DNA from 4 places in the Vreelandella sp. 162(4c) genome. Region 1 is predicted to be linked to each of the others. Evidence: riboswitches for the same ligand, from Rfam matches in the RefSeq annotation. Region 1 holds a riboswitch; each other region holds the start of a gene.
What was found. Region 1 has a riboswitch for thiamine pyrophosphate ahead of thiM (hydroxyethylthiazole kinase). Riboswitches for the same ligand answer to the same signal wherever they lie in the genome.
Positions count from the first base shown of each region.

Region 2: another riboswitch for thiamine pyrophosphate. It lies ahead of tenA (thiaminase II); the one in region 1 lies ahead of thiM (hydroxyethylthiazole kinase).
Region 3: another riboswitch for thiamine pyrophosphate. It lies ahead of AC4EYZ_RS02620 (NUDIX hydrolase); the one in region 1 lies ahead of thiM (hydroxyethylthiazole kinase).
Region 4: another riboswitch for thiamine pyrophosphate. It lies ahead of AC4EYZ_RS19690 (sodium:solute symporter family transporter); the one in region 1 lies ahead of thiM (hydroxyethylthiazole kinase).

Region 1 covers NZ_CM176981.1:2,307,233-2,314,412, forward strand. The annotation lists gene AC4EYZ_RS10525 (cupin domain-containing protein) at 1-354, shown strand, start outside; gene AC4EYZ_RS10530 (DUF6164 family protein) at 351-719, opposite strand; gene gloA (lactoylglutathione lyase) at 729-1,265, opposite strand; gene AC4EYZ_RS10540 (hypothetical protein) at 1,510-1,854, shown strand; TPP riboswitch at 1,909-2,007, shown strand; gene thiM (hydroxyethylthiazole kinase) at 2,031-2,840, shown strand; gene thiE (thiamine phosphate synthase) at 2,830-3,462, shown strand; gene AC4EYZ_RS10555 (LysR family transcriptional regulator) at 3,459-4,379, shown strand; gene AC4EYZ_RS10560 (DoxX family protein) at 4,443-4,871, shown strand; gene AC4EYZ_RS10565 (DODA-type extradiol aromatic ring-opening family dioxygenase) at 4,981-5,718, shown strand; gene trhP (prephenate-dependent tRNA uridine(34) hydroxylase TrhP) at 5,711-7,102, opposite strand.
Region 2 covers NZ_CM176981.1:1,231,020-1,238,199, forward strand. The annotation lists gene AC4EYZ_RS05610 (class II aldolase/adducin family protein) at 1-544, opposite strand, end outside; gene AC4EYZ_RS05615 (NAD(P)-dependent oxidoreductase) at 598-1,554, opposite strand; TPP riboswitch at 1,768-1,930, shown strand; gene tenA (thiaminase II) at 2,019-2,702, shown strand; gene thiC (phosphomethylpyrimidine synthase ThiC) at 2,734-4,638, shown strand; gene AC4EYZ_RS05630 (hypothetical protein) at 4,967-6,676, shown strand; gene AC4EYZ_RS05635 (CsbD family protein) at 6,811-7,056, opposite strand; gene AC4EYZ_RS05640 (DUF2955 domain-containing protein) at 7,094-7,180, opposite strand, start outside.
Region 3 covers NZ_CM176981.1:571,047-578,226, reverse strand. The annotation lists gene AC4EYZ_RS02645 (type 1 glutamine amidotransferase domain-containing protein) at 1-164, shown strand, start outside; gene AC4EYZ_RS02640 (App1 family protein phosphatidate phosphatase) at 254-1,282, shown strand; gene AC4EYZ_RS02635 (zinc metallopeptidase) at 1,367-2,041, shown strand; gene AC4EYZ_RS02630 (class I SAM-dependent methyltransferase) at 2,191-2,925, opposite strand; gene AC4EYZ_RS02625 (thymidylate synthase) at 2,969-3,940, opposite strand; gene AC4EYZ_RS02620 (NUDIX hydrolase) at 4,004-4,567, opposite strand; TPP riboswitch at 4,625-4,728, opposite strand; gene cmoB (tRNA 5-methoxyuridine(34)/uridine 5-oxyacetic acid(34) synthase CmoB) at 4,915-5,937, opposite strand; gene cmoA (carboxy-S-adenosyl-L-methionine synthase CmoA) at 5,940-6,683, opposite strand; gene pgi (glucose-6-phosphate isomerase) at 6,843-7,180, shown strand, end outside.
Region 4 covers NZ_CM176981.1:4,285,094-4,292,273, forward strand. The annotation lists gene AC4EYZ_RS19675 (CoA-acylating methylmalonate-semialdehyde dehydrogenase) at 1-191, shown strand, start outside; gene AC4EYZ_RS19680 (hypothetical protein) at 280-972, opposite strand; gene AC4EYZ_RS19685 (peroxidase-related enzyme) at 1,151-1,732, shown strand; TPP riboswitch at 1,857-1,962, shown strand; gene AC4EYZ_RS19690 (sodium:solute symporter family transporter) at 1,952-3,364, shown strand; gene corA (magnesium/cobalt transporter CorA) at 3,336-4,304, shown strand; gene AC4EYZ_RS19700 (NnrU family protein) at 4,469-5,047, shown strand; gene AC4EYZ_RS19705 (alcohol dehydrogenase catalytic domain-containing protein) at 5,093-6,283, shown strand; gene AC4EYZ_RS19710 (proline racemase family protein) at 6,283-7,180, shown strand, end outside.

The DNA of each region.
Region 1 (7,180 bases):
ATATTTGTCAAACTGCACCAGTTTGACCCCAACGACACGCTACAGTTGGCAGTGCCAGCGCATCGGCTGCCCTGGCAGCCTGATCGACGCCCGCGCATTGCCTATAAAATGCTGCACACCTACAAGCAGGAGCGCACCAGCCTGGAGCGCTGGTCGGCGGGCACCTCCATTACCTACCCCACGCTGCTGGGCGGGCTGGAGTTTTTGATTCTGGAAGGCACACTGAGCGATAGCGAACAGAGTTACACGGCAGGCACCTGGTGCCGCTACCCCAGCGGTTCTGCTCCGGCACTTACCGCCGGTGATGATGGCGTCATGATGTACCTCAAACGCGGCCATCTGCCAGCCGCTTAGCTTCGCGACATACCCAGGAACGGCAGCAGCGTAAGGGCGGCAATAAGCCCCACTGCTAGCAGTACTAACACGACCTGCACCGGGTGAGCGGCCAAACGACGCCACAGCGTCTCCGCGTCACCCCGCTCAACCGCCGCCTGATGCTCGCGTTGGGCGCGCTCAAGGCGCTCCGCCTGGTAGGCCTCTAACGCCGCGATGGCAGCGTCGTGCTGATGTGGATTGCGCAGCCAAATCGCGTCAACGCCCAGGCGGAAAAAGCCCGCCTGGGTTTCATAGGTATCAAAGCCATGGGCAGCGAGCAGGTCACGCACCTCCATGGCCTCTTCGTCGGTCACATGGCGCAGCCGGAACAGTAGTTCAGCCATTGGCGTGCCTCAAGAGTCGCTCTTCCCCACCATCAGGTCTGCCTGAATCACTTCGATCCAGTAGCCATCCGGGTCTTTAACGAAGATAACATCTTTCATCTTACCCTGATCGGAGCGTTTGACGAAGGTGACGTCATGCTCGTCGAACCACGCCTGGGCCGCTGCCAAATCCGGTACGTTGAAGCAGATATGCCCAAAGCCCTGGGGTTCGGCATTGCCATCGTGATAGGCGAAATCTTCCTGGTCTTCAGTCCCCCAGTTGTGGGTCAGCTCCAGCAGCCCTTTCTGGCTAAACGTCCAGGCGGTACGCGCTTGTGCATCGTCCGGAACGCTGTCGCTGGGTTCCAGGTTGGCCAGGAAGTAGAGCGAGAACTGCATCTCTTCGAAATCCAGCCGCCGCATCACCTGCATACCAAACACTTTTGAGTAGAACGCCAATGCCTGCTCAGGGTCTTTCACCCGCAGCATGGTGTGGTTTAAACGAAACCCTTGAGTTTGGGGCGGCGTAGCCACGACGCCGGGATGCTGCTCGCCTTGAAAACTCATTTTGCTCTCCTATCGCTGATGTTGATCATTGAATCCATTGAGCTTCACGTACCGCTTACCATGGGGGCTTTATGACCATAATAACAGCCCTTACAAGCACGTAGGCAGTGTCGTATCGAGGTGCCGATAAGCGCACTGGCAATACTAAACAAAAACCCTACACTTATTCTTCATAAGCTTTACAAAAAGCAGTTCCCGCAACATGAGTGATGCCCCACCTTTGAGGCGTCCACAGGAGTTTTCCATGAGTGCGATCGATATGACGCTGGGTGACCACCTGACGCTAAAACAGCTTTCCAATGCGCTTCACAACGGTTTTTCGCCGATTGTTGAAGTCGAGTCGATGGATGGAATCTACAAAGTGCGTTTTCACCATGCTAACGGCGTGTCTGAGCTGAGCGATAACAAGGGCCACGTCAGTACTTTTCTGGGCACGGGCGAAATCCGCGATACCCTGGGCCAACTGGGCTTGACCCACGGCGTGCTAACCTTCGCCGACCAGTGTGGTGACGAGATGATTGGGGTCGAGGGTAAAGCGATGACACCTGATGAAATGCTTACCTACGGTACGCGTATTTCGTTTCGTTAGATTGCTATCGTCCGCATCCGGGGCTTTACAGGGCTACTTCAGGCAAGGATAGTAATCCCTCGACAGGGGCGCCCTCCGTTACGGTTGGGCTGAGAAGCACCCTTTGAACCTGAACCGGATAACACCGGCGTAGGGAGTCGTGGTAACGCTTACCACCTCCCTGCCGGGAGGATGCTATGACCCTACGCCCGCTTGGCGATTACCTTGAGACGCTGCGCTCATTGACACCGCTGGTTCACTGCATGACCAACTATGTGGCCATGAACAGCACTGCCAACCTGCTGTTAGCCACCGGCGCGTCGCTCGCCATGCTGCATGCGCCTGAAGAAGTGGCTGAATTCACGGCTATCTCCGCGGGGCTTTCGATTAATATCGGCACGATCTCTGCCCACTGGGCTGACGCTATGCTCACCGCCACAGCGACTGCCGATCAGCATGCCATTCCCTGGGTATTAGATCCCGTGGCCGTTGGCGCCACGCGCTATCGCCAAACGTTGTGCGCAAAGCTGCTAGCCGCTAAACCCAGCGTAATTCGTGGCAATGCGTCTGAAATTCTTGCCCTTAACGGTTTAGCCAGCCAAGGCCGCGGCGTGGACGCCACAGCCGCCACCGACCAAGCCGTGGACGCCGCGATAGCATTAGCGCAGCAGCACAGCTGTATTGTCGCGATGACCGGTGAAAGCGACTGGGTGACGGACGGCACACAGCACTACCGCATTAACGGTGGCCACTCTTTGATGCCCCGCGTAACAACGCTTGGCTGTGGGCTGAGCGCGCTAGTGGCAGGCTTTGTGGCTGCCAACCGCGATGCCCCACTGGGTGCAACGGTAGCCACACTGGCCTGCTTTGCGGTCACAGGGGAGCGTGCGGGAAGCCACGCCAACGGGCCTGGTAGTTTTCAAGTGGCGCTACTGGATGCGCTGTATCAACTCACCCCTGACGACCTCACTACTTATGCCCAACTGGAGGCAATCCATGCCGCTTGATCTATCGCTCTACTTGGTCACCGATGCCACGCTCTGCCGAGAGCATGGTTTGGAACAAACGGTTGAGGCAGCGGTAAAAGGCGGAGTCACCACCGTGCAGTTGCGTGACAAGCATGCCAGCGATGAACAGATGATTGCCCAAGCCAAACGGTTAAAAGCGCTTCTGGCAGGCACCGGAGTCCCGCTGATCATTAACGATCGTTTGCAGGTGGCACTAGAAAGCCAGGCAGATGGCCTGCATGTCGGTCAGAGCGACGCTGCCGTTCAGCAAGCGCGTCGGGTACTAGGTGAGCAAGCGATTATCGGCCTGTCGATCAATACTATCGCCCAGCTGCAAGTCTCTCCGTTTGAGCTACTCGATTATGTCGGGATTGGCCCCGTGTTTGCCACCGAGAGCAAACAGGATCACGCCCAGCCCATCGGCTTTGGTGGTTTAGCGGCGCTGGTCAAGGCGTGCCCACTGCCCAGCGTGGCCATTGGTGGGCTGAAAGCGGATCATGCGATTAGCGTACAGCGCGCGGGAGCGAACGGTTTAGCGGTGATATCGGCCATTTGTGGCCAACCCGACCCCTACCAGGCAGCACGGACATTTCAGGTTTTCCAAGCTGTTTCGGCGTCATGAACCAGTTAGAGCACATCGTCGCTTTTGTGCGGGTAGCCGAGCTGGGTAGCTATACCCGGGCTGCCGAAGCGCTGGATATTTCGCGCACCCGCGTATCCCGCCAGGTCATGGCGCTGGAAGAGACACTGGGTGCGCGACTGATACAACGCACTACGCGACGGCTGCATCTCACGGAAGCCGGGGAGCGCTATTTAGCCCGCGCCCAAGGGGTGCTGCAAGCGCTCGATGAAGCCGCCGCCGAAGTAGGCCAAGGCACCAGCGACGTGCGTGGACGGCTACGCGTGAATGGGCCAATGAGTTTTGGCACCCGCTACCTGGCGCCTCTCGTTGCCCAATTTATGCAGGCCCATCCAGCGCTTGAAGTGCGATTGGACCTGAACGACCGCCGCGTTGATCTGTTGGAAGAGGGGTATGATGTCGCCATTCGTATCGGCAGCTTGCCTGATTCAAGTTTAGTGGCACGCCGCCTAACCCGTTGCCGCCTGCTGTTTTGCGCATCACCTGAATACCTTGCCATCCACGGTGAACCCCGCAGCGTTAAGGCCCTTGCCGACCACCACTGCCTACGCTATCGCAGCGGCCAGCACAGCGCTGACTGGCAGATTGCCACACAGTCATTGACGGTCAGTGGCCCGCTGGAAAGCAATAACGGCGATGTACTCACCCACGCCGCAGAAGCAGGCTTAGGCATCGCTCAGCAGCCCAGCTTTCTGGTCACGGAGAGTATCGCCAGCGGGCGTTTAGTGCCCATTTTGACCCATGAGCCAACGGTGCGGCTCGATGTTCACGCGCTCTACCCCGCCCGGCGCTACCTGCCTGCCAAGGTGGAGCGCTTTATTGACCTGCTCACCGAGGCGTGGGGCGATCCACCGGTTTGGGAGCACAACATCGGATTGTCGCCAATTACGCAACAGTGATGTGCATAACACGCTGATTATCTCACCTTAGCCCGGCTGTAAAGTAGCGTCATCAATCACCCGATGGAAGCTACTCTTATGACAACCCTTACTCACTCCACTCCTTCTCTACAGCCCCATGCCATCTCGCTACTGCGTATTGCACTAGGAGTAATGGCCCTCGCTCACGGTTTGCTCAAGGTATTTGTGTTTACCCTGCCGGGCACCGTCGGCTATTTTGAATCACTGGGTTTACCTGGATTTCTGGCCTACTTGACCATTGCTGCCGAAGTCGGCGGCGGCATCGCCTTGCTGCTTGGCGTATATACCCGCTGGGTGAGCCTGGCGCTGGTGCCAGTGCTGCTTGGCGCTGCGTGGGTGCATCTTGGCAACGGCTGGATGTTTTCAAATGCCGGCGGCGGTTGGGAATTCCCGGTGTTCTGGGCGCTGGCGTTAATCGTGCAAGCGGGCCTGGGCAGCGGCCCCTGGGTGTTAAGCCGCCGCTTCGCCTAACACCTAACACCTAACACCTAACACCTAACACCTAACACCTAACACCCAATCCTATCGCCAGCGCTTGCCTCACCGCCAGCGCTGGCAATGCTGCTGAGGAGACTCACCCATGTTACCTAGCCTGTTTATTTCCCATGGTTCGCCCATGCTGGCCCTCAATAAAACCCCGGCTCATGCCTTTCTACGTGAACTGGGCAGGCAGCTTGCGCCCAAGGCGGTGGTAGTGGTCTCAGCGCACTGGGAGAGCCTGGCGCTCAAGGTCAGCATCAGCGCCAAGCCAGAAACCATTCACGACTTTGGCGGCTTCCCACAGGCGCTTTTCGAGTGCCAGTATCCTGCCCCGGGTGAGCCGGAACTGGCTGAACGGCTGGCCGTGTTACTGGGCGCAGAGCGGGTAGAGCGCGGCCTGGATCACGGCGCCTGGGTGCCCCTTTCACTGATGTTTCCTGACGCCAATGTGCCGGTTGTCTCGCTGTCGCTTCCGGTGCGCTGGAGCAATGCGGAGCTGGCCACGCTGGGCGAGCGCCTATCGGCTCTGCGGGAAGAGGGGATTTTGGTGATCGGCTCGGGCAGCCTGACCCATAACCTGTATGAAATCATGCCCCAGGAGAGCCCTGTGCCCGCCTGGGTTGATGAATTTGCCACTTGGGTAAGCGAGCGCCTTATCGCCAATGATCGTGAAGCGCTGCTTAGCTGGGAGCGCGCACCCTATGCGCAGGAGAACCACCCGACCCCTGAACACTTTCAGCCATTGCTGGTGGCCATGGGGGCAGGAGGCGACGCAAAACAGCTGCACCACAGCGTAGAGCACGGTGTGCTTGCGATGGACGTTTATGCGTTTAGCTGATCGCTACCCCTAACGATTCAGGTTGTGCTGCTCTGGAAGGCTTGAGATCACGCATTAACAGCGCAAACTCAAGCTGTTCAGGGGTAATGCTGACCTTGGGAACGGGGATTCGCACGCGATGCCCAGAACCAGGTGCTGCGCTCTGCGCTTCACCTCGCAAGTTCTCGATATGCTCAAGCACGAAGCGGTGATTACCACCTGGCAGCATCAGCTCCATGCCATCCCCCACTTCAAAGCGATTTTTAACCTCGACTTCCAACCTGCCACGAGCCGGATCGAAACCCAACACTTCACCGACGAACTGTTGGTGAACGCCGATCGAGTTCCCCTGCTCATAGCTTTGGAACTCACCGTGCACATGGCGTTGATAGAAACCTTCGGTGTACCCTCTATTCGCCAGGTTCTCAAGTTCATCCATTAGCCGTTTGTTAAAGGGGCGCCCAGCGACGGCGTCATCAATGGCTTGTCGATAAACTTGCGCTGTACGCGCGACGTAGTAATGGGACTTGGTGCGTCCTTCAATCTTTAGTGACGCCACGCCCATTTGCGTCAGTCGAGCCACGTGCTGCACCGCGCGCAGATCCTTGGAGTTCATGATGTAGGTGCCGTGTTCATCTTCATGCACAGGCATCAGCTTGCCAGGGCGGGAAACGTCTTCAATCAGCGCCGAAAGCTCGTCTGGGCTGCCGGCCGCAGCGCTACCACTTCCTTGGGCGGCTATTAAGTCGCCCGTGTCATCGTGGGTTGCCGCTATGGTGTTGTATTTCCAGCGACACGCGTTGGTGCAGGTGCCTTGATTAGGGTCGCGATGATTGAAATAACCCGACAGCAGGCAACGCCCTGAATAGGCGATACACAGTGCGCCGTGAACAAAGGTTTCGATCTCTAAGCCTGGGCACTGTTCGCGTATTTCGCCGATCTCTTCCAGTGATAGCTCCCTAGACAAAATGATGCGGCTGATACCCTGCCGCTGCCAGAATTGGGCGGCAGCCCAGTTGACGACGTTCGATTGCACTGAGAGGTGGATAGGTTGATCCGGCCAGCGGTCACGAACCATCATAATCAAACCGGGATCCGACATAATCAGCGCATCGGGCCCTGCCTCGATCACCGGCGCCATATCCTGAAGGTAGGTTTTCAGTTTGCTGTTGTGAGGGGCAATGTTGGAGGCAACGTAAAACTGCTTGCCTCGGGCATGGGCATACTCGATACCACGATGTAAGTTATCAATTTTAAAATCGTTGTTGCGCACTCTGAGAGAATAGCGTGGCTGCCCTGCGTAGACCGCATCGGCCCCATAGGCAAAGGCGTAACGCATGTTCTTGAAGGTGCCCGCAGGGGAAAGTAGTTCGGGAGCTTGCTTCAGTCGTTCGGGGGCTTGCATAGACAGTCACCGTGATCAGGACGATGGCTCGCAGCGGACTGCGATGAAAGGCCAGGATTATAACCAGCCCAAATCCGC
Region 2 (7,180 bases), 1.1 Mb from region 1:
ACGCACCGGTCGTCAGCAGGCCATGGTTACGCAACACCAGCGCCGGGTTGTCGCCAAGGCTTGCCACTATTCGCTCACGCTCAGCCAGATCCAGGGCAATGCCTTCATAATCGTGGTAAGACACCCGTTCGTGAAACTGCAGCGCAATCTGGTTAAGCCGTGTTTCAAGGCCCGACTCCAGCGACGACACCGCCACGCCAGCGCGCGTGTGGGTATGCATCACCCAGGCCGCATGGTGGCTAGCAGTATGAATCGCGGAATGGATGGTGAAACCAGCCGGATTCACTTGTTCTGGGCTGTTATCAATCTTATGGCCATCAACGTCAATCTTCACCAGCGAAGAAGCCGTAATCTCCTCCCAACGCCAACCGTAAGGGTTGATCAGGAAACGTCCCTTCTCACCAGGCACCCGCGCGGTAATATGAGTGTAGATCAGATCCGTCATGCGATAGTGGGCGGCCAGACGATAGCAGGCTGCCAGCGCGATGCGGGTTTCTTGTTCGGCGTTGCTCGTCGTGGTGCGTTGAGACTTATCGAGACTCATCAGGTGTTCCTTTGCAGCAAAGTGATTGTCATGCAACGTGGTTAGCGTTTACGTCAGTAACCGCGCGCCCGATCAACGCCCATGGCAAGCGGCTGCCCATCGCGAAGGGCGCGGGCGGTGTCGACAACCTGCCCTGCGACCACCTCTGGCAACGAATCACTGGCAATGTGTGGTGTGATGCGCAGGCACTCATGCTGCCAGAAGGGATGATCCGCAGGCAGCGGCTCTGCACGGAACACATCCAGGCTCGCCCCACCCAAATGGCCGTGTTCGAGCGCTAGGAGAAGATCGTCCTCGACCAAGTGCTCACCCCGACCGATCTGCACCAACCAAGCGTCTTTGGCGAGCTTCGCGAACAGCGCCTTGTTAAGCACGTTTTCAGTGGTAGCCGTCAGTGGCAGCACATTGATCAGATAATCGGCGCCATCCGCTGCCGCCATGACAGCCCCGTCACCTGTCAGATAGGTCACGCCTTCAACCGGCGCTTGTGGCTCGCTGCGGCAGGCTACGTGTACAGAAAAGCCAAGCGCGGCCACCGCTTTCACCACGGCGCGCCCCATGGTGCCGTGTCCCAGCACCGCCACCTTTCTTGATGCTGGCGCGCGCATCGTCAATGGCGCCCAATGCGCCTTGGCAGCATTTTGCTCCAGGGTGGTGAACTCACGCTCACGATGGAGCACCTCATGCGCGGCAAAACCCGCCATCAAGTCGGCCTGATGTGGATCCCGCACCCGGGCGATATGTACTTCATCGCTCAGGCCAGGATGCGCCAGCAGGGCATCAACACCGGCACCGATAGACATCGCCAGCTCAAGATTAGGATAGCTCTCGAAAGCCTTGTCATTGGGCAACCAGCAGATCGCAAAACGCACATCTTCGGGGTTATCGATCTCATGGGGATGGCGCAGGACGACATCACTCGCTTCATCGCGCAAGGCGTTACCATAAATGGCATCAAGGTCGAGCGAATCACTGAGATAGACGCCTAAAATCGAGTTCGTGTTGGTCATGCAACTTCCTACGGTTCACATTCGAAATAGCAGTGGCTGTAAAACAGCCACTTGTTACTCAACTGTATAATAATTCACGTACCGATGCCATGAAACGCCATTACAGCACCTAAACTCTCATCGCTGTAATGATGCTAATAAATTGTTTCCCGATAACTTTCCATGTCATACACCCTTGCATCTCCCTCACCCGCCTCCTACACTCCACCAACGAACAGCTTGACGGGGTGCCGGTGAAATCCGGCTGAGATGGCGCAGGGCGTAGCAATTAATGCTGCCGAGCGCTGATCCCGCAGAACCTGATCCGGCTAATGCGCTGCTACTTACACAAGTTCGCAGCGAGGGTACCGGCGTAGGGATCAAGCGATGGCCACGGCTGCTCTCTCACGATCGCACGCCGCCCTTCTGCGCCACTCCCTCGATCTTTTTCGCCCGCCCTCCGGATCATTACCACCGGAGGAGTCATGGGCTACCGCTTTACTGATCTCACTACCGCTTGCCAGAAAGATTGGCGCGCCTATATTGAGCACGATTTTGTGCGCCAGCTAGGCACCGCCACGCTGCCCGGGGCGTCGTTTCGCCACTATTTAAAGCAGGACTACCTGTTTTTGATTCACTTCGCCCGCGCCTATGCGCTGGCTGCCTACAAAAGCCCCACCCTCGCCGATCTTCGCCAAGCCCATGAAGGCTTGAAAGCCATTGTGGATGTGGAGCTGGGCCTGCACGTGGGCTTTTGTCAGGAGTGGGGGATTTCCGAGCAAGAACTGGAGGAGCTTCCCGAAGCCAGAGCGACGCTTGCCTACACCCGCTATGTGTTAGATACCGGCAACCGCGGCGACCTGCTGGATTTGCACGTGGCGTTGGCCCCCTGCCTGGTGGGCTACGGCGAAATCGCCAACTGGCTAAACGCCCAGCCTTCCACCCTGCGCGGCGCGCAAAACCCTTACGACGCCTGGATAGCCATGTACGAAGGCGAGGAGTTTCAGGCCGCCATGCAGGCGGAGCTTGAATGGCTGAATATCCGCCTTGCCGACATTACCCCCGCCCGCTTTGCCGAACTGAGCAAGATCTTCCGCGACGCCACCCGCCTGGAAATCGACTTCTGGCAGATGGGCCTAGAGCTGATAGACCAAGACCTCACCCACTAATTCAGCAAAACAACACAAGGAAACAACCGTAATGACTAAGACCGTAACAAGCAAAACCAGCCACTTTTTAGCCGAAACCGCCCAGGTCGATGCCGCCGCCATTGCGCCGCTGCCCGGCTCACGTAAGGTATATATCGAAGGTTCGCGCCCGGATATCCGTGTGCCGTTCCGGGAAATTTCACTGTCGCCGACCAAAACCACCGGCATTGATGAAGAGAACCCGCCACTGCTGGTGTACGACACTTCAGGCCCCTATAGCGATCCGGATGCTAACAATGACCTGCGCCGCGGTCTGCCGGAACTACGCCGAGCCTGGATTGAAGAGCGTGACGATACCGAATTTCTATCAGGCCCCACGTCTGATTACGGCAACCGCCGCGCCAACGACCCGACGCTTGCCCAGCTGCGCTTTGATCTAACCCGCACACCACGCCGAGCAAAACCGGGCAAGAACGTGACCCAGCTGCACTACGCCCGCCAGGGCATTATCACCCCGGAAATGGAGTTTATCGCCTTGCGCGAAAACCAGCGCCGTCAAGCGCTAGGTACCGCTGAAGTAGAGCGCATTCTGGGCCATCAGCACAAAGGCCAGAGCTTTGGCGCCAGCCTGCCGGAAGAAATCACCCCTGAGTTTGTGCGTGATGAAGTCGCCAGAGGGCGGGCGATTATTCCCAATAACATCAACCACCCAGAAAGCGAGCCGATGATTATTGGCCGTAATTTCCTGGTCAAAATTAACGGTAATCTGGGTAACTCAGCGGTGACTTCTTCTATCGAAGAGGAGGTGGATAAGATGACCTGGGGCATCCGCTGGGGCGCGGACACCATTATGGATCTCTCCACTGGGCAGAACATCCACGAAACCCGCGAGTGGATTTTGCGCAACTCTCCGGTGCCGATTGGCACAGTGCCTATCTATCAGGCGCTGGAAAAGGTCAAAGGCGTGGCCGAAGACCTCACCTGGGAAGTCTTCCGCGATACGCTGATCGAGCAGGCCGAACAGGGCGTGGACTACTTCACCATTCACGCGGGCGTACTGCTGCGCTATGTACCGCTCACCGCCAAGCGGGTCACCGGCATTGTCAGCCGCGGCGGCTCGATCATGGCCAAATGGTGTTTGTACCATCACCAGGAGAGCTTCTTGTACACCCACTTCGAGGAGATCTGCGAGATCTGCAAGCAGTACGATGTGGCGTTCTCCCTCGGTGATGGCCTGCGTCCTGGCTCAGTGGCCGATGCCAATGACGAAGCACAGATGGCGGAGCTAAAAACCTTGGGCGAGCTGACCCATATTGCCTGGAAGCACGATGTGCAGGTGATGATCGAAGGCCCCGGCCACGTGCCCATGCACCTGGTGAAAGAGAACATGGATAAGCAGTTGGAATACTGCGACGAAGCGCCCTTCTATACCTTAGGCCCGCTGGTAACCGATATAGCCCCCGGCTACGACCACATTACCTCGGGCATTGGGGCGGCGATGATCGGCTGGTTTGGCTGCGCCATGCTCTGCTACGTCACCCCCAAAGAGCACCTGGGCCTGCCCAATAAAGACGACGTCAAAACCGGCATCATTACCTACAAGATTGCTGCCCACGCGGCGGATCTCGCCAAGGGCCACCCTGCAGCACAGCGGCGGGATAATGCACTCTCTAAGGCGCGCTTCGAGTTCCGCTGGGAAGACCAGTTCAACCTGGGGCTAGACCCGGATACTGCTCGGGAGTACCACGACGAAACCCTGCCCAAAGACTCCGCCAAGGTGGCGCACTTCTGCTCCATGTGCGGACCAAAGTTCTGCTCCATGAAGATCAGCCAGGAGGTGCGCGATTACGCCAACGAACATGGCCTAAACGGCGATCAGGAAGCGGTGATGAAAGGCATGGAAGAGCAGGCAGAGAAGTTCCGCAACAAAGGCAGTGAGCTGTATCAGGAAGTTTAAAATAGCGACTTACTGAACAGCGTCGCAACTATATGTGGCCCTTGAGTCTTAGAAAAACTCAAGGGCCACTTTACATATCTACTTGCAACGGGTCAGACACTGCATGTTTTTCTGGCTTTGCAATTCCTTATAGAGTTCCCGTTCAACGACCTCAACTGTTGCCGCGATCAGGCTTCTAAGTACAAATAACCATTTACTGAATTTTCTCTAAAAGTATTTATCGCTCAAGTAGATTAATTATACATTGCTCGTGTATGATTCTCATTTGCGCAGCGCTCTGTTACGGCGTTCTATTTAAAACCAACACCATTCAAAGAACCGATTCCAGATGAAAACCAAACTTTCCTTGGCGGTAACCGCGGCTCTGCTCAGCGCAGGCTTATTAACCGGCTGCAGCGATGATAACGAACCAACAGCCGCAGGCACACAGGAGGAAGCGCCGAAAAATAATGCAGCTCTCATGCTGAAATATATTCCGGCTGACTCTCCCTACTTCATGGCAACACGTGAAGCAATGCCTGAACAAGATGCTTTTGATCGTTATCAACGCATGCAACCCAAGGCTAGCATTGAGTCTAGTCTGGATGAGCTACGCGAGACACTGCCCGAGATAGACGATGAAGTGATGCATTCGTTGATGACGGTATTGATCGCCATGAGTGAAGAACTGGTCGATGTTGAAACACTGGACGATGTCCATGCGCTAGGCCTGAAAATGAACCCTCAGGCCGCCCTCTATGGGTTGGGTGTCTTGCCTGTTTTACGCATGCAACTGCAGGATGAAGATGCCTTCCGCGAAACGCTGCAACGCATTTTGACCAAAGCAGACATTAACCTGAGCACGGCCACCACCAACGACACCGAATACTGGGTGCTGACGCCTGAGGGGCCCGTCAAGGCGATTCTAGCCATTGACGACCAGCAACTGCTGGTGTCTGTGGTACCACAGAATGCTAGTGACGAGCTGCTAGCACAAGTGCTGGGCAACACCCTGCCCGACAGCAGCATCGGTGATACCGATGCACTGGCAGAGCTTGAAAAGCGCCATGGCTTTACACCTTACGGCGCGGGGAAAATCGACTCCTCACGCCTACTTAATGAGCTGAGCACCCCCACTCACTCAGGTACTCAGGCACTGATGGAAGCGGTTGATGCCGAGCAATTGGATTTATCCGCCTGCCAGGCAGATATCGACCGTATCACGAACCGCTTCCCTGGCCTTGTAATGGGCTCGCGCGAGAACGATCTTGACCGCATGGAAATGAACCTGATTCTAGAAACCGATGAGGATATTGTCAGCGACCTGCGCACTCTGACGACTCAGGTGCCGGGCCTAGGTAGCACAGAAGGTATGGCCAGCTATGGCTTAGGTCTGAACATGCCGCTGTTGGTTCAGACCGTTCAGAAATATGCTCAGGAAGTGCGCCAGAACCCCTTCAGCTGTGATGAACTACAAGATCTGAACAGCTCCTGGAATGAGATCAACATGGCGATTAACAACCCGATCACCATGATGATTGGTCAGTCACTATCTGGCTTCAGAGCTCGTATCAACAGTCTGACAATGACAGACGGCGAACCTACCATGACGGGGCTCCTGACGCTTGCTTCACAAAATCCTCTTTCCCTGCTTTCTGCCGCAAGCTCTTTCGCGCCGGAGTTAGGGACTCTAGGGCTTGAACCCGGCGGGGAAGCCAAGCAAGTCGAGAGCATGATGCTGCCCCCTGAGGCACCGGAACTCTACGCCGCCATGTCTGACACGGCTATTGTACTGGGCGCTGGTATCAGTGATTCGGCGACACTGCAGAAAGAGCTGGAAGCCCCTGCCTCAGAGCGCAATCTGCTTGTTCATGGACACATAACAGGCGAGTTCTACCATTCACTGGCCGACTTTGTGGAACAGATACCATCAGATGATTTGTCAGCGTCCGATATTGATATGCTCAAGCAATATGGTGACATCTACAAAAACATGGAGTACTGGTTCAGAGTAGATGACGCTGGCGTGGAAATGAGTTTATCGCTGGAATTAAACTAAGATCAGGCCGCTTCAATAATGCGAAAAACCTGCTAGTGGGTTAGCGGTTTTTTCGTTTGAGCAAGACAACTGTTTAAAACCACTTAAACGCCAACAGGGGGCCGAAGCCCCCTGTTGGTATCAGTGTTACATAACTAGCGCTGTTTTTTCTGGCTCTCCTTGGCGTCGCCTTTGCCTTTTTGCAGTTCGCCTTTAGCCTGCTGGGCCTTACCTTTGGCTTCAGTTTTAGCGCTTCCTGTTGCCTTGCCCGCGGCTTCTTTCACTTTTCCCGCTGCTTTGTTGGCCGTTCCTTTCGCTTTATCTTCTTTACCAGTTGCCATGACGAACACCTCTAATCCGTTAGTAGGGAAACACATCAAATCACACGTCGACACATTCATCAGAGTAGCCTTTATTAAAAAAGTTGCGCTAATTAATTTAGGCCGGGTTGTTGGCGGGTAACCGCGTTGGTGCCCAGCGGTTCAACACGAAGTGCAGGGAAGCCATAGCCAGAAGCGTAAGAAC
Region 3 (7,180 bases), 1.7 Mb from region 1:
GCGTCGCGCAAGATTTACGCAATGCCGGCGTTGAGTGGGTCGATGAGCCAGTTGTTGTGGACAGCGGTCTTGTGACCAGCCGTACGCCGAAGGACTTGGATGCCTTTAACGCCAAGTTACTCGAAGAGCTGCAGGAAGGGCGTCACTCCGGTCAACACGCTTGATGAGCGTATTGCGTCAGTGGACAAGCTTTATCAAAAGGCTTGTCCACGTTATTGCCAAACCTATCAAAGGAGACAGTAGCCGCGGCGGAATGGTGGTTCATCCTTACCGCGGCTATGGTTCCCAACGTGAAGTTTTTGTCATGGGCCGGGTGTTTCGCCAAGCCGCACTAGGTCGAGCCATTCCCCGCCATGGCATGCTACGCGATACTGCGGACGTGGCACGGCGCGTTTTACGCCGGGGGCTGGCCGATGCGCAGGTAGAAATTCACATCGGCGAAAATAAGCTCTGCGTCGGCACGGATCGAGATGGCTATTTCGACGTCCACTTACCGATTAGTCACACCCTGCCCATTGATGTCTCCTGGCACCGCGCCGATATTTTAGTGCATTGCTCGGGGCAGACGCCGGTACGTACTCACGTAGAAGTTTATGTACCTCCGTCAGAGGCGGATTTGCTGATCATCAGTGATATTGATGACACCGTTATGTTTACCGGGGTGGCGGAAAAGCTCAAAATGCTTTATCGCTTATTTGTTAAAAAACCTCATCGCCGCACCGCTTTCCCCGGTGTTGCGCCGCTTTATCAAGCTTTACATCGTGGCGTTAGTGAACGCGCTGAGCGGCCCATTTTGTATGTATCCCGTGGCCCTTGGGCGATATACGAAATGCTCGAAACCTTTTTTCAGATCAACCGCATCCCCGTTGGGCCGATTATCTTTTTACGCGAATGGGGCATCTCTTTGCGCAAGCCTTGGCCGCGCCGTGCAGAAGAGCATAAGCGCGAACTGATCGACCGTATGTTGACGCTTTATAATGATATGCCGTGTATTCTCATTGGCGATAGCGGTCAACACGATCCAGAAGTGTATACCGAGATAGTGAAAGCCTACCCAGATCGGATTAAAGCGATTTATATTCGTCAAGTGGATAAAAACCCCAGGCGCGAGCAGGCGATCCAGCGGTTGCGGGATGAGTTGGCCGGCACCCAATGTGATTTAGTGCTCGCCGCAGATAGCGTGCTGATTGCCGAACACGCCCACGCCCAGGGCGATATCTCTGCCCACGGCTTAGCGGCAGTACAGCGCGAAGTTGAGGAGCACCGCAACGATCCCGCATAACGCTGTTGCCAAGTCAGTCCCCATGGTAAAAGTACGCTACGAAGAAGTGTGTTTAACGACGGTTATTTGTAGATAGGGGCTGCCATGGTTGTTGTGCTGATCATTTTTGCGCTGGCAGTATTTGTGCTCCCCAATGTTTGGGCCAAGTGGGTACTTAAACGCCATACCCGCGGCCGTGACGATTACCCGGGCACGGGTGCAGAGCTTGCCGATCATTTGCTGCGCCGACTGGGGATTGAGGGCGCAAGCGTTGAGCGCACTGAGTATGGTGACCATTATGACCCAGAAACCCGCTGCGTACGTCTTTCACCGGATAACTACGATGGGCGTTCGCTAACGGCCGTCACGGTGGCTGCCCATGAAGTAGGGCACGCCATTCAGCATCACCAGGGTTACGCGCCGCTACTGGCGCGTAGCCGCTTAGTCGGCGTTGCCCAAAAAGCTGAGAAACTCGGCGCTGTACTGATGATGGCTGCACCTTTTCTGTTTTTATTGACGCGTCTGCCGGGTGGTTTAGCCATTGTAATTGCCATGGCGGTGATCAGCTTTGGCACCGCGGCGCTGGTGCATTTTGTGACCCTGCCAGTTGAGTTTGATGCCAGCTTTAACCGGGCGCTGCCGCTCTTGAAAGAGTACGTCCCGCCTTACGATATGCCCGGTGCCCGGCACGTACTCACCGCCTGCGCGTTTACCTACGTGGCCGCCTCGCTGGCCAGTGTTATGAACCTGGGGCGCTGGCTGGTGATTTTGCGGCGGTGAGCGTGTATTGAAGCTGTGTTTTCAGTGCCACTAAGTGTCTATGCATAATTTTTCGTGCATTAAAGGTTATAAAAAAATCAGTAGCTTACTAGATATTTATACCTGATTTACTTTTGCATAGGCACTTAGTTAATACCTATTGTCTGTCTTTATTGCTTTGTGGCGCGCAGTAGAATATAGGGTTTTGTGTCCTGTAGAGTGCGGAATTCACTCGTATGAACTGGCAACTGCGAATTGTCAAATGGTAGATTACGCTCTGTGGTTAGTGAAAGCCCCGCTGCGGCGAATGTATTTCGATATGTGGATAAACCCCATTGTTTGTCGACAATCTCTAATGGTTGCTGCCTTCCCGGTATCGTGAGGTAGACTGGGCGATTATCTCCGTCTTGATAGGAAATACCATGCTCTCCATTGCGGTAGGTCGGATAATCGACTCCGGTGGTTTGAGGATGAGTGTCGAGGATGTAATAGGAGCCGCCAGGTTTAAGTACGCGCATTACTTCCGTAGTGATGCGTACTAGTTCACGTCTTTCGGGAATGTTAATAAACAGAAAACAACTAATGACAGCTTCAAAACTGTTATCAGGAAATGGCAAATTTGGACCATGGATTTGCTCAAAGCGAAGACGGTTAGTGCCTGCGGATATTGCTTTTTCAATCATTGTTGGAGAGATGTCAACACCGGTGACATAGTCGAATCCGTCGTCTCTTAATCTTCTGGACACTTTGCCGCTGCCACAGCCGTAGTCCAATACACTAATTCCCTTGCCATAAGAGCAGGTTAACTCCGCGATGAGTGGTTGATAGCCAAAAGCATTCTCCACCCAATCATCATAAGCGTCAAAAAGCTCGGCGATATTTTGTTCAGTCCAATTAGTATTCATAAAAATAAATCCCCTAATATTTGCTCATGTATGAATGCTTGTACTATCCCCAGCGATTAATAAGAAACGGTTGATAGTAGGGGTTAATTATCTCTAACGCCTTTTGAGGCAGCGCATTCCCTATCTTTATTTGGCGATAGATCCAGAACAACATCAGCACATCTCGCCAATACGTCGTTAGGTTAAGATTAGCCATATCATTAAACGTCAACAAGCCGCTACGGATCTCTGACTCATATTCCAATAGTTTGCGTATGGTAGTCGGGGAGGTGCCAATTGGCATTAAAGGTACTGTGCCTGGCTGGGGTATAGTTTCATTACTATTCAAAAGTTCAAGCGCACGCTCATGTGTGCTTTCATAGACGTGAATAGAACCAACTTGATGTGTGTAGTGACCGATTTTGCAGCCTATGCGGGCAGCAATATACTCTTGCAAGAAAGTAAAAGAGAAAATATCGTTCAGCATGCCAACGTAGGCATCATTTGCACGCATATAGCTGACCATGTTCAACTTTTCTTCGCGGAGTAGCAACTGAAGACCCAAGGTACATGAAACGTCGATATTGCGTCGATAAAGATCTTCTTCCGCACTAAATATTTGAAGGACAGCGCGCTTACTGTCGGGATCGTCATTTTTAAGGATATCAATCACTCGTTCGATTTGATCGAGCGTGTCTGCACCAAAGTTTTTAAGACGAGCTCCGTAACCAGTACCAGGTAAGCTTATACCATCTGGGCTGTAGCGTTGCATTGAAGGGGCGTACCAGGAAATAAATGCTAAGTCGTTTTTACCTGATAAATACCATAACGCTTCTGCATAATTAAAAACAATATTTTGTTTGCGTATTTTGCTTAGACAAAAACGATCAGGAGGATTGTCGAGTCGGATATTGAAGCCAATGAGTTCTCGCTCTTTATTTCCTCTAGGTGAGTTAACATATTCATATTCAAAGCAAATTTTATGCAGTGTATCTCTGTAGAGGCTGGTGAAATTCGTATAATGTTTGTGCATCATTATATTCATCTCTTTCGGTGGGCAAAGAGGCGTATTTTGCTGATACGAATGATGGCGAGTAGTTTAAAAAGCTGAATTGGAGCCGTGAATCGCGTTTGATTTTTCTTTGATGGCCAAACTGTGCAAATTAAAGGCTTTCACGACAGTATCTGCGACGTGATCAGCTAAGGCTTCATTGAAGTTGAGTTCTCCGTTTATAACTTTCGCCCAGCGGCAGTCCGCAGCATCATCACCAGGCCGTAGCTCGCCATCAACGTAGTGACATAAAAGGGCAACCAAGGCGAAGTGGTGGTGACTTCCCTCTGGGTCATATCCGATTACTTCTACTACATCAATTAACGGTCCTACCAATGCTGTGATACCGGTTTCCTCCATTAATTCGCGCTTTGCTGCACAATGTAGGCTTTCTCCCGGTTCCACTGATCCTCCGGGGAAGCCCCAAGTGCCCCGTTGAGGTTCTTTACTGCGTTGGACGAGGAGAACTTCATTATTACGCAGAGTTACGGCGATTGCTGCCAAGCGTGGCTTGGCAAGTACGGAGTTCAGGCGGTTTTTATCAGACGTGTTAAAAGGGGAGGTACTACTGAGCGTAGATGCGTTAGCGGGCGTTGAGTTACCTTGCGACACGATACACTCCTGCATTGAGATTCGGATAATACAGGCGTAGGTGTCAAAACAGATTCATATATGGTTTATGTCCGTTCCTACGCCGGTATCAGCCGGATCAGGTTCAAAGGGTTTGGATAACTCCATCTCAGCCTGAATAACAGGCACCCCTCGGAAAAGTTACTGTTACTATGAGTTTTAGTATAAGTCAATATTTGGGGGGGGCAATTCAATGCGGCTTGGCGGACGCCGGGGCGGTTTTGACACCTTCTTCGCACACTTGGCTAACGGCTAACGGCTAACGGCTAACGGCTAACGGCTAACGGCTAACGGCTAACGGCTAACGGCTAACGGCTAACGGCTAACGGCTAACGGCTAACTTGGCCCGGCTTATTCGCCAAAATCACCGCCCGCCGCGGTGCAGGGTAGCCTTCAATGGTGCGGGTGCGGTCGTTGGGGTCGAGAAAATCAGCCAACGATTGGTAGGTCATCCACTCCGTCGAGCGCTGCTCGTCTAACGTGGTAACGGCTTCATCGACCACGCGCACGTTGGTAAAGCCGCAGCGCTCCAGCCAGTGGCAGAGTGCTTGAGAAGAGGGCAGGAAGTAGACGTTGGGCATGGCGGCGTAACGTTCGCCGGGCACAAATACGGTCTGCTCGTCGCCTTCGACTACCAGGGTTTCTAGCACCAGCTCGCCGCCCGGAACTAACGTGGCTTTTAGCTGCTGAAGATGTTCCAACGGGGCAGGGCGATGGTAGAGCACGCCCATGGAAAATACCGTATCGAAAAAGCCCAGGTTCTCCGGCACATCTTCTATACCCACTGGTAAAAACTGAGTTCTGCCGTCATCGGTATCGCCGACGAAGTGGCGTACCGCCTGAAATTGCCAGTAGAAGCGCGGCGAAGGGTCAATTACTAATACGAAAGCAGCCCCTGCCCCAGCCATCCGCCAGGCGTGGTAACCGCTGCCACCCCCCACGTCGAGTACCTTACGGTATTTTAGCGGCGCCAAGTGGGGAGCCACTCTTTGCCACTTCCAGTCAGAGCGCCACTCGGTGTCGATATAAATGCCGCCTAGCTGAAAAGGGCCTTTACGCCATGGGGCAAGCTTTCTAAGCAGGTTAAAGCATTGGCGCTGCTGGCTATCGCTAAGATCGAGATCAACGCTGACGGTGTCGCTGTTTAAATCCACGCGCCGCTCGGCGGGCAGCACCGGAAGCTTGGCCACGGCTTTTTCCCAGGCGGATAAATCGCCGTGGCGGCTACGGTCAAGCCCGTGAGCTAACTGCTCGGGAAGCTTCGCTAACCAGGGCGTTAGTGAGGCATCAAGCGTAGCTTGATCTAAAAACGCCTGATAAATTGCGCGATGATCGTCGGGTAGTGGCGCCACCTTTAACCCTCCTTAAACGCAATCAGCGAGGCAAAGTTAAGGTACTGGAACCAGGTCATCGAACGTGGAAAACCTGCTTGTTTCAAACGACCATGAAGTGCATCGAGGGTATCCGGCACCAGTACGTTCTCAAGAGCGGTGCGCTTCTGGCTGATTTCCAGATCACTGTAGCCATTGGCGCGCTTGAAATCGTGGTAGCGTTCTACCCGCCAGGCGTTGTCGCGCTCGTCGGCGTCGACGGTTTTCTCCGAGAGAATCAGCACGCCGCCGGGTTCCAGCGCTGCATAAAGCCGCGCCAGTAGTGCATCGCGGTCGGCGGCGGGTAGAAACTGTAGGGTAAAATTGAGAATGATCATGCCCGAAGATGCATACTCGAGGGTACGAATGTCGGCTTCTTCGACCTGCATAGCGTACGCTGGGCACTCGTCAGCAAAGGTTTGCCGAGCCTGGGCGACCATGGCGGGCGATAGGTCAACGCCCGTATAGCGAAAGGCGTCAGGCGCCAGCGCCCCTGCCAGCGCAAGGCCGGAAGCGCCCAGCGAACAGCCTAGATCATAGACATGGGCGCCATGGCGCAGGTGGCGCTGGGCAATTAAGCTCAACATGCCAAGAATTTGCCCGTAGCCGGGTACCGATCGGCGGATCATGTCAGGAAAGCAGGCGACCACCTTTTCGTCGAAAGAGAACCGCGCGACTCGGTCAAGGGGTGTCGAAAAGATAGCGTCACGGTAAGATGCATCACTCATGGGCAAGCCGGGATCATGGAAAAGGCGTGCTAGTTTACGCGCCCTTAATTGACTAGAACAGGCCTGTCTAGCACAGACTCACATAGAACAGCCCTGTTTAAGGTTATTAACCTGTTTAATGAACCCCGCTGCAAGGATCGACGCCACTGGAGAAGCTAAATGGCCTCAGCATCAAGCGCTACACCCGATACGTTACCGGCATGGCAGACGTTAAAGCATCACGCTGAAACGCTGCAGCATGTCCACTTGAAAACGCTGTTTGGCACCGAGCCTTCCCGCTGGGAAAGCTTTACTCGCCAGGTGGCGGGCTTGACGCTAGATCTTTCCAAGCAGCGCTGGGATGATGATACCCTCGAACATCTGTTTACGCTGGCTAGTGAAGCGGGCGTACCCTCTGCTATTGAAGCGCTGTTGAGCGGTAAGCGAGTGAACGTCAGCGAAAACCGCCCGGCGTTACATACGGCTCTGCGTTTACCCGCTGATGCGACGCTGGAGGT
Region 4 (7,180 bases), 2.0 Mb from region 1:
TTAACGTGCCAATCCCCGTACCGGTCGCTTACTTTAGTTTCACCGGGTCAAGGGCTTCAAAGCTGGGCGATTTAGGGCCCAATGGTAAGCAGGCGATTGCATTCTGGACACAAACAAAAACCGTAACGGCACGTTGGTTTGAACCCGAGAATGTTTCCAGCGGTATTAATAGCACGATTTCGCTGGGTTAAAAAAGTGGCGCTAACTGGCTCCGCTTAAGCGGGGCCAGTTGCTAACGAGGTCGGTTAACCGCTTGGCAGATCAAGCCAGGTGGCTGGCTTAAAAGTTGTCAAACAGCGGAAGGCTCTCTTCAAGCAGCTGTTCAATGGGGCCGAGCTGGCTTTCATGCAATACTAACAGCGACTCCTTACCCATAAAGTGTTCAGCGGGGGGGACGAGCAGAGCAAACTCACCCTCTTCAAGGTGAAACTCATGTATTTCGCGCATTCCCAGCGGAGTTACACACTGCGTGCAGCGGTAGGTGTCATCTTCGCCATAAATCAGCCGATGGTACATTTTAAACAGCGTATATAGTGCCAAACCACCCTCAAAGGCTGGCCAGCGCGCAGGGGTCTCGCGAATATCGTTGGTAAGGTCTTGCCCTTCGGCTTCGGCGTCTGCAATTGCATTGGCAAGCGGGGCGGCAAGAATGGCGCTGTTGTCGGCAGGTAACGGCGTGTTGTGCTTAGAAGCGTGTTCAAAATCTTGTACAGCGCGCTTAAAGTCAGGAACGCCATCAAGAGTATAGTCGACATGCTGGAGGTCTTCGGGCTCACAGCCGCCATTTTCCCAGCCATGAATGACGCGAAGTGTCATTTGACCCCGTGTCATTGGGCGGGCAAGCAGCATATGCAGCATTATACGAATGTGCAGCTGACGCTCATCGGTATCATTTTCAAATGCTCGGTAAGGGTCAGTAAACAGCTCGTTTAGACGACCGGGGGTATGTTCCTTGGCTTCGTTATGGCTCATGACAGTGTCCCTTTGAACGAACTGTTTATTAAGAGTAGCGCATGTTTTTTTGTCACAGAACGAATCTTCAGTATGGCGAGTAGGGCGGCTGAATAAAAGCCTCTTAATTCAGCTTTTTGTTACACAACCGCTAAGCCGTTTTTATGAGATGGCTAAACTTAACAAGAAAGAGGTGAGCATGTCTTCATCATTAAGTCGTTTTAACGTGCCTGAAACATTGGATGACCTGCCTGACGATATTCGCAATACCATTTTGACCGTTCAGGGTAAAGCGGGTTTTGTGCCCAATGTCTTTCTGATGTTGGCCCATCGCCCTGCTGAATTTCGTGCTTTTTTTGCCTATCACGATGCGTTGATGGAGCGCGAATCAGATACCCTCACCAAAGCCGAAAAAGAGATGATTGTAGTGGCTACCAGCGCACGTAATCGCTGCCTATATTGTGTGGTTGCTCACGGGGCACTGGTGCGCATTTACAGTAAAGACCCGCTACTCGCTGACCAAGTGGCGATCAACCATCGGGTGGCGCCGATTAGCGAGCGCCACCGGGTGATGCTCGATTTCGCCATGCACTGTGCCATCGATGTGGGTGAAATGACTGATGAATGGCTTGCCCGCCTGCTGGAAGTAGGCTTTAGCCAAGAGGATTGCTGGGATATAGGCGCGATCGCGGCGTTTTTTGGCTTGTCGAATCGGTTGGTTACCCTGGCAGGTACGCCACCCAATGAGGAGTTCTACCTGATGGGGCGAGTGCCTCGCTAAGAGGCGACCAGCGCACCTTAACTTTACTAAGCTATGATTTTGATTGAGAATAGTTCTTGAGACAGCGCTTCGAAAAGTACCCAAAAACGTACTTAGAAAAAGCGCTTAGCAAAACACCTACATTCACTGTCGCCAGGGGAGCCCTGCATAAAAGGGCTGAGATGCGGCTACGCAGACCCTGGAACCTGATCCGGTTCGTACCGGCGGAGGAAGTGCGACATGCTTTACCTAACGTTAGCCGTGCTTGGTGCGGCGCTGTGCTGCTTTGCTTACTTAGGCCTCCGGGCTCGCTGGGTGAATGGCCCACTTGATGACTATGTCACCGCCCGTAACTCGCAAACGGCATCTACCCTGGGGCTCTCCTTCCTTGCCTCCGGCATGGGCGCATGGATTCTCTTTGCTCCTCCTGAAATCGGCGCCTTTGTTGGCCCGCTGGCCCTGGCAGGCTATGCATTAGGCTCTGCGCTGCCGTTTATCGTCTTGGGGCTGTATGGGCCGAAGATTCGCCGGGCGCTGCCCGAGGGGCGCAGCATCGCCGAGTTTGCCGAAGCGTGCTATGGCCCTGGTGTAAGGCGCTGGGTAACGCTGGTATCAATCGCCTATATGGCGTGCTTTTTAGCTGCCGAGCTAACCGCTATTGGCGCCATTACCGCGCTGCTTTCCGATGTGCCCCCCGCACTGGTGATTATTGGCGTGGCGCTTACCACGCTCATCTATACTGCGGCAGGTGGTCTACGGGCCAGCCTTGCCACTGACCGTTGGCAGGCGTGGTTGTTACTGGTACTGCTGTGTGTGGTCGGTGGCATGGCCCTATGGCGGCTTCCCACTATTCCCAACGAGGCTGCGCTTCCTGCCATTCCCATCACCAGTGCGCTCAGCGTAGCGTTAACGCTAGTGATCGCGGTTACCGCGGCCAATCTCTTCCATCAAGGCTATTGGCAGCGCGTGTGGGCCGCTCAAGACGATCAAAGCCTGGGGCGCGGGGCATGGTTAGGTGGCGCAATGACGGTAGTCGTCATCATGGTGATTGGTGGTCTAGGTGTATTGGCCGCGATGAGTGGTGTGCCATTAGGCGAGCCGCCGATGCCATTTTTTGCCCTGTTAAGTGATGCTCCTGTTTGGCTGACGCTACCCGCCTTGGTATTAGCGGTGACCTTGGTGGCCTCCAGCGTTGATACGCTGCAAAATGGTATTGCCTCGTTGGTGGTCGCGCGCAGCGAGCAGCAGGGCGTATCACTGGTGGCTGCCCGCTGGGTGACAGTGGTAGTAATGGTACCGGTGGTATTAATTGCCTTGCAGGGGTTGTCAGTACTGCGTCTGTTTTTGATTGCCGACCTGCTGTGTGCTGCCATTGTGGTACCTGTGCTGTTGGGCCTGTGGCAACGAATGACGCCACTGGCCGCCATTGTAGGTGGCATCGCGGGGCTGCTGGGTGCCATTCTCCCAGGGTGGTTAAGCCAAGGAAGCTTGGTCGCCGGGATGGTGGCCGCCAGTTTTCCGGGCAGTGTCCCTACCTTGGGGCCATTCGTCGGGGCGTTAATCGCCTCAACGCTGGTGAGTGTGTTGTTAGCCTACTTAACGCTAGCTATTCGCAAGGACATCCATGATTCGAACTCTTCTGACTACCCCTGAAGGTGAGACCCACGAGGGGGATGAAAGCCTGTTGGCTGTCTGGCAGACGACGCCTGGCAGCCATATCTGGATCGATATGCAGGGCGAGTCCCAACAAAGCGAGCGGGCGATTTTAGAGGCGTTTGAGTTTCACCCCATGGCGATTCAAGATGCCCACAAAGAGCGCCATCCGCCAAAAATTGAAGAGTTTGATAATCACACCTTGATTATTTATCGTGGCATCTCCTCCTTTGATGCCGAACTAAACTATCTGCCTCAACAGGTCTGTTTCTTTGTGGGGGAGCGATTTCTGGTCACCCTCCATCCCGGCCAAGCGCTCTCCATAGAACGGCTATTCAACGAGCACGGTAAAGCCCTGCTGGCCCATTCGCCGGAACATGTCGCGCTGCGGGTGATGTATATTTCTGCGGGCTTTTATATCGATAGCCTGCTTGAGTTCGAAACGGCGTTAAGCGATCTGGAAGACGAACTGCTGGAAAATGGTAATGATGTGCTAATGCGCAAGATCATCACTTACCGTTCCCGGCTGGTTAAAATGCGCCGCATCTTTAGCTACCACCAGGGGATTACCCAAGAACTCACCGCTTATGACTATGAGCATTTACCGCGGGAAGAGAGCGAAACCCTGCACGCCATCAACGATGTAGCGGATCGCTTCGAACGCCTCTACACATTGACCCAAATGTACTACGACATTTGCGGTGACCTAATCGATGGCTATATCTCTATTTCCTCCCACCAGCTAAATATCACCATGCGGGTGCTCACGGTGATTACCGCGATTTTTGTGCCGCTCACGTTTATTGCCGGGATTTACGGTATGAACTTCGAAAATATGCCCGAGCTGCGTTATCAGTATGGCTACTTTTTTGTCTGGGGAGCCATGTTGGGTATTGCGGGTGTCATGATTTGGCTATTTAAGCGCAAGCATTGGTTTTAAGGACAGGTTTTAAGGACGGGGTTTAGTCTCCCCATAGAACGACTCCAGGAAACAAAAAGTTGACCCATGCATAGGTGGTCGGTGGCTGAGTGTGGCATCCTCTCCAGCGACCAAGACTATAAGGCATAAAGCCGTCGACTAGCGTTTTCACTGGGAGTTGTTCCATGACGATTATGATTATCGGGCTGCTGATTTTTTTAGGCAGCCACTCTGTACGTATCTTTGCTGAAAACTGGCGTCAGCAGCAGATTGCGAAACATGGCGAAACCACTTGGAAAGTCGCCTATTCGGCGGTATCCATCGTTGGCTTGGCCATTGCTATATACGGTTTTGGCCAGATGCGCCTTGATCCCATCTATATCTGGTACCCGCCAATGGGAATGCGCCATGCGGTGGCGCTGCTGATGGTGCCGGCCTTTATTATGCTGGTGGCGGCATACATTCCGCATAACGCGATTAAGGCCAAACTTGGCCATCCGATGATGCTGGCGGTGAAAGTCTGGGCTTTTGCTCACCTGCTGGCCAACGGTCGCTTGGGTGATATTATCTTTTTTGCTGCCTTTCTTATCTGGGCTATCCTGGCGTTCAAAACCGCCAAAAAGCGTGGTCGTCTTACGCCACCAGCGCCCGTTAGCACTAATAAAATGGCCACCATTGCTACCATACTCGTCGGCTTGGTAGCGTATGTGGTGTTTGCCTTTTACTTGCACACAGTGCTGATTGGCGTTCCTGTTTTTAGCTAATCTGTTTTTAGCAGTTTGACGTTAGCCCAACCTAGGAGTCACTCCATGGCCGAGACGACACACACGGTGCCCACCACAATGGCTGCTATGCTCTTGGTTGGACATGGCGGTATAGAAAAGCTGGAATACCATCAGGGTGTCGCCACGCCGCAGCCCAAGGCGGGCGAAGTGCTGGTGCAGGTGACCGCCACGGCGAAGAACAACACGGATCGCAAGGCGCGTGAAGGGCTGTACCCTACCAAGGACAAAGGCGATGTTACCTCCTTTGCCATGGGTGGTACGCCAACCTTAACTTTCCCGCGTATTCAAGGCGCTGACGTCGCAGGCCGCATAGTGGCGGTGGGAGAGGGCGTTGACGCCGGGCGCATTGGTCAGCGAGGTTTGCTGGATTTTAATATTTACGCCGATGAACGCCGTGATATTAATCTAACCCCGGATTACTACGGCCATGGAGCCGACGGCGGCTTTGCTGAGTATATCGCCGTGCCTGCTGATCAGTTTTATCACGTGCCCAACTCTGAGCTTCACGACGCTGAACTGGCCTCAATGGGTATGTGCTCTTATCAAACGGCTTACCATATGATGACTGCCGCCAAGGTGAGTGCTGGCGAGCGTGTGCTGGTCAGTGGCGCTAGTGGTGGTGTGGGCACCGCGCTCATTCAGCTCTGCCGTATTGTGGGAGCGGTTCCGTATGCCGTTAGCCAGTTAGATAAAGCCGAGGCGCTCAAAGCACTAGGCGCAGAAGCGGTCATTGATCGTGGCGACCTGCCGACGTTTGTTGACCGAGTGCTGGAAACCACAGGCGGTAAGCCAATCGATGCGGTGATGGACTTGGTCGGCGGTGAGATGACCAACCTGTTTATCGACACCATGATTGTCGATATGCAGGGGCGTAAGAGCTACCCCCGTCTCTCTATTGCCGGTGCCAGCGGTGGGAACCTTAGCGAAATGATGTGGACCCGCGTGTATCTTTATCAAGTACAGATATTTGGCGTTTCCCATGGCACCCGAGAAGAGGCCGAACAGCTGGTGGCGTGGATTCGCAGCGGGGAATTAAAACCGGTACTTCACGCCGCTTTTAAGCTTTCTGACCTGCATGCCGCCGAGCGCTATTTTGTTAACCGGGGCAGCAATTATCTGGGCAAAATTGTGCTTGTTCCCGATGCTCAGTGGGCATCTCACGGTGCGCCGTTCGCCCTTGAGAATCCTTCTTCTTCCGTTCAGGAGCGCCGCTAGTGCATAACCTTCATACCATCCAGCTAATGGACACTCATGCCGGTGGTGACGTTAGCCGTATCGTCACAGGGGGTATTGATGTTCTGCCTGGCGCCACCGTTCGCGAGCAGATGGAGTACCTGCGTGATGACGCCGACGGTTTGCGCCGCCTGCTGCTCGAAGAGCCCTACGGCATTCCGGAAATGTCGGTCGACTTGTTGGTGCCGGCCACTCACCCTGAGGCGGTGGCGGGTTACATCATTATGGAAGTGATGGGGTACCCTATTTACTCCGGCTCCAACACGCTGTGTACCGCTACAGCGGTGCTGGAGAGCGGCATTGTGCCCAAGCAGGAAGGCATACAGCGCTTTAAGCTGGAAGCGCCGGCGGGGCTAGTGCAAATCGAAGCGAAGGTGCATAACGGTGTGGTGGAGTCGGTTACTTGTGGTGGCCTGCCCAGCTATATCGATACCTATCGCGATACGATTCAAGTGCCGGGGATTGGCGAAGTCACCTATTCGATCGCCTATAGCGGTGGCTTTTACGCCTTGGTCGATGCAACCGAGCTGGGCTTTAAGTTGGTGCGTGATGAGGAACGCGCACTCTCAGAGTGTGCCTACAAAATTGTTGAGGCAATAAAGGCGCAGCGGGGCTTTTCTCACTACACTCTGGGCGATGTGGGGCCTCTGCCATTTTTGCACTTTATGGGGCCTGAAGAGCAGATAGGGGAGGGGTATACACGTTCACGGTCAACGACCTACGTTCATCCAGGCGTTATTTGCCGCAGCACAACGGGCACCGGCACCTCGGCACGTCTAGCGCTAATGAACTACGAAGGGCGTTTGAATGTAGGTGATAAGCTAGAGACGGTGTCACTGCGTGAGACGGGGTTTATCGGCACCTTCATTGGCACCCATC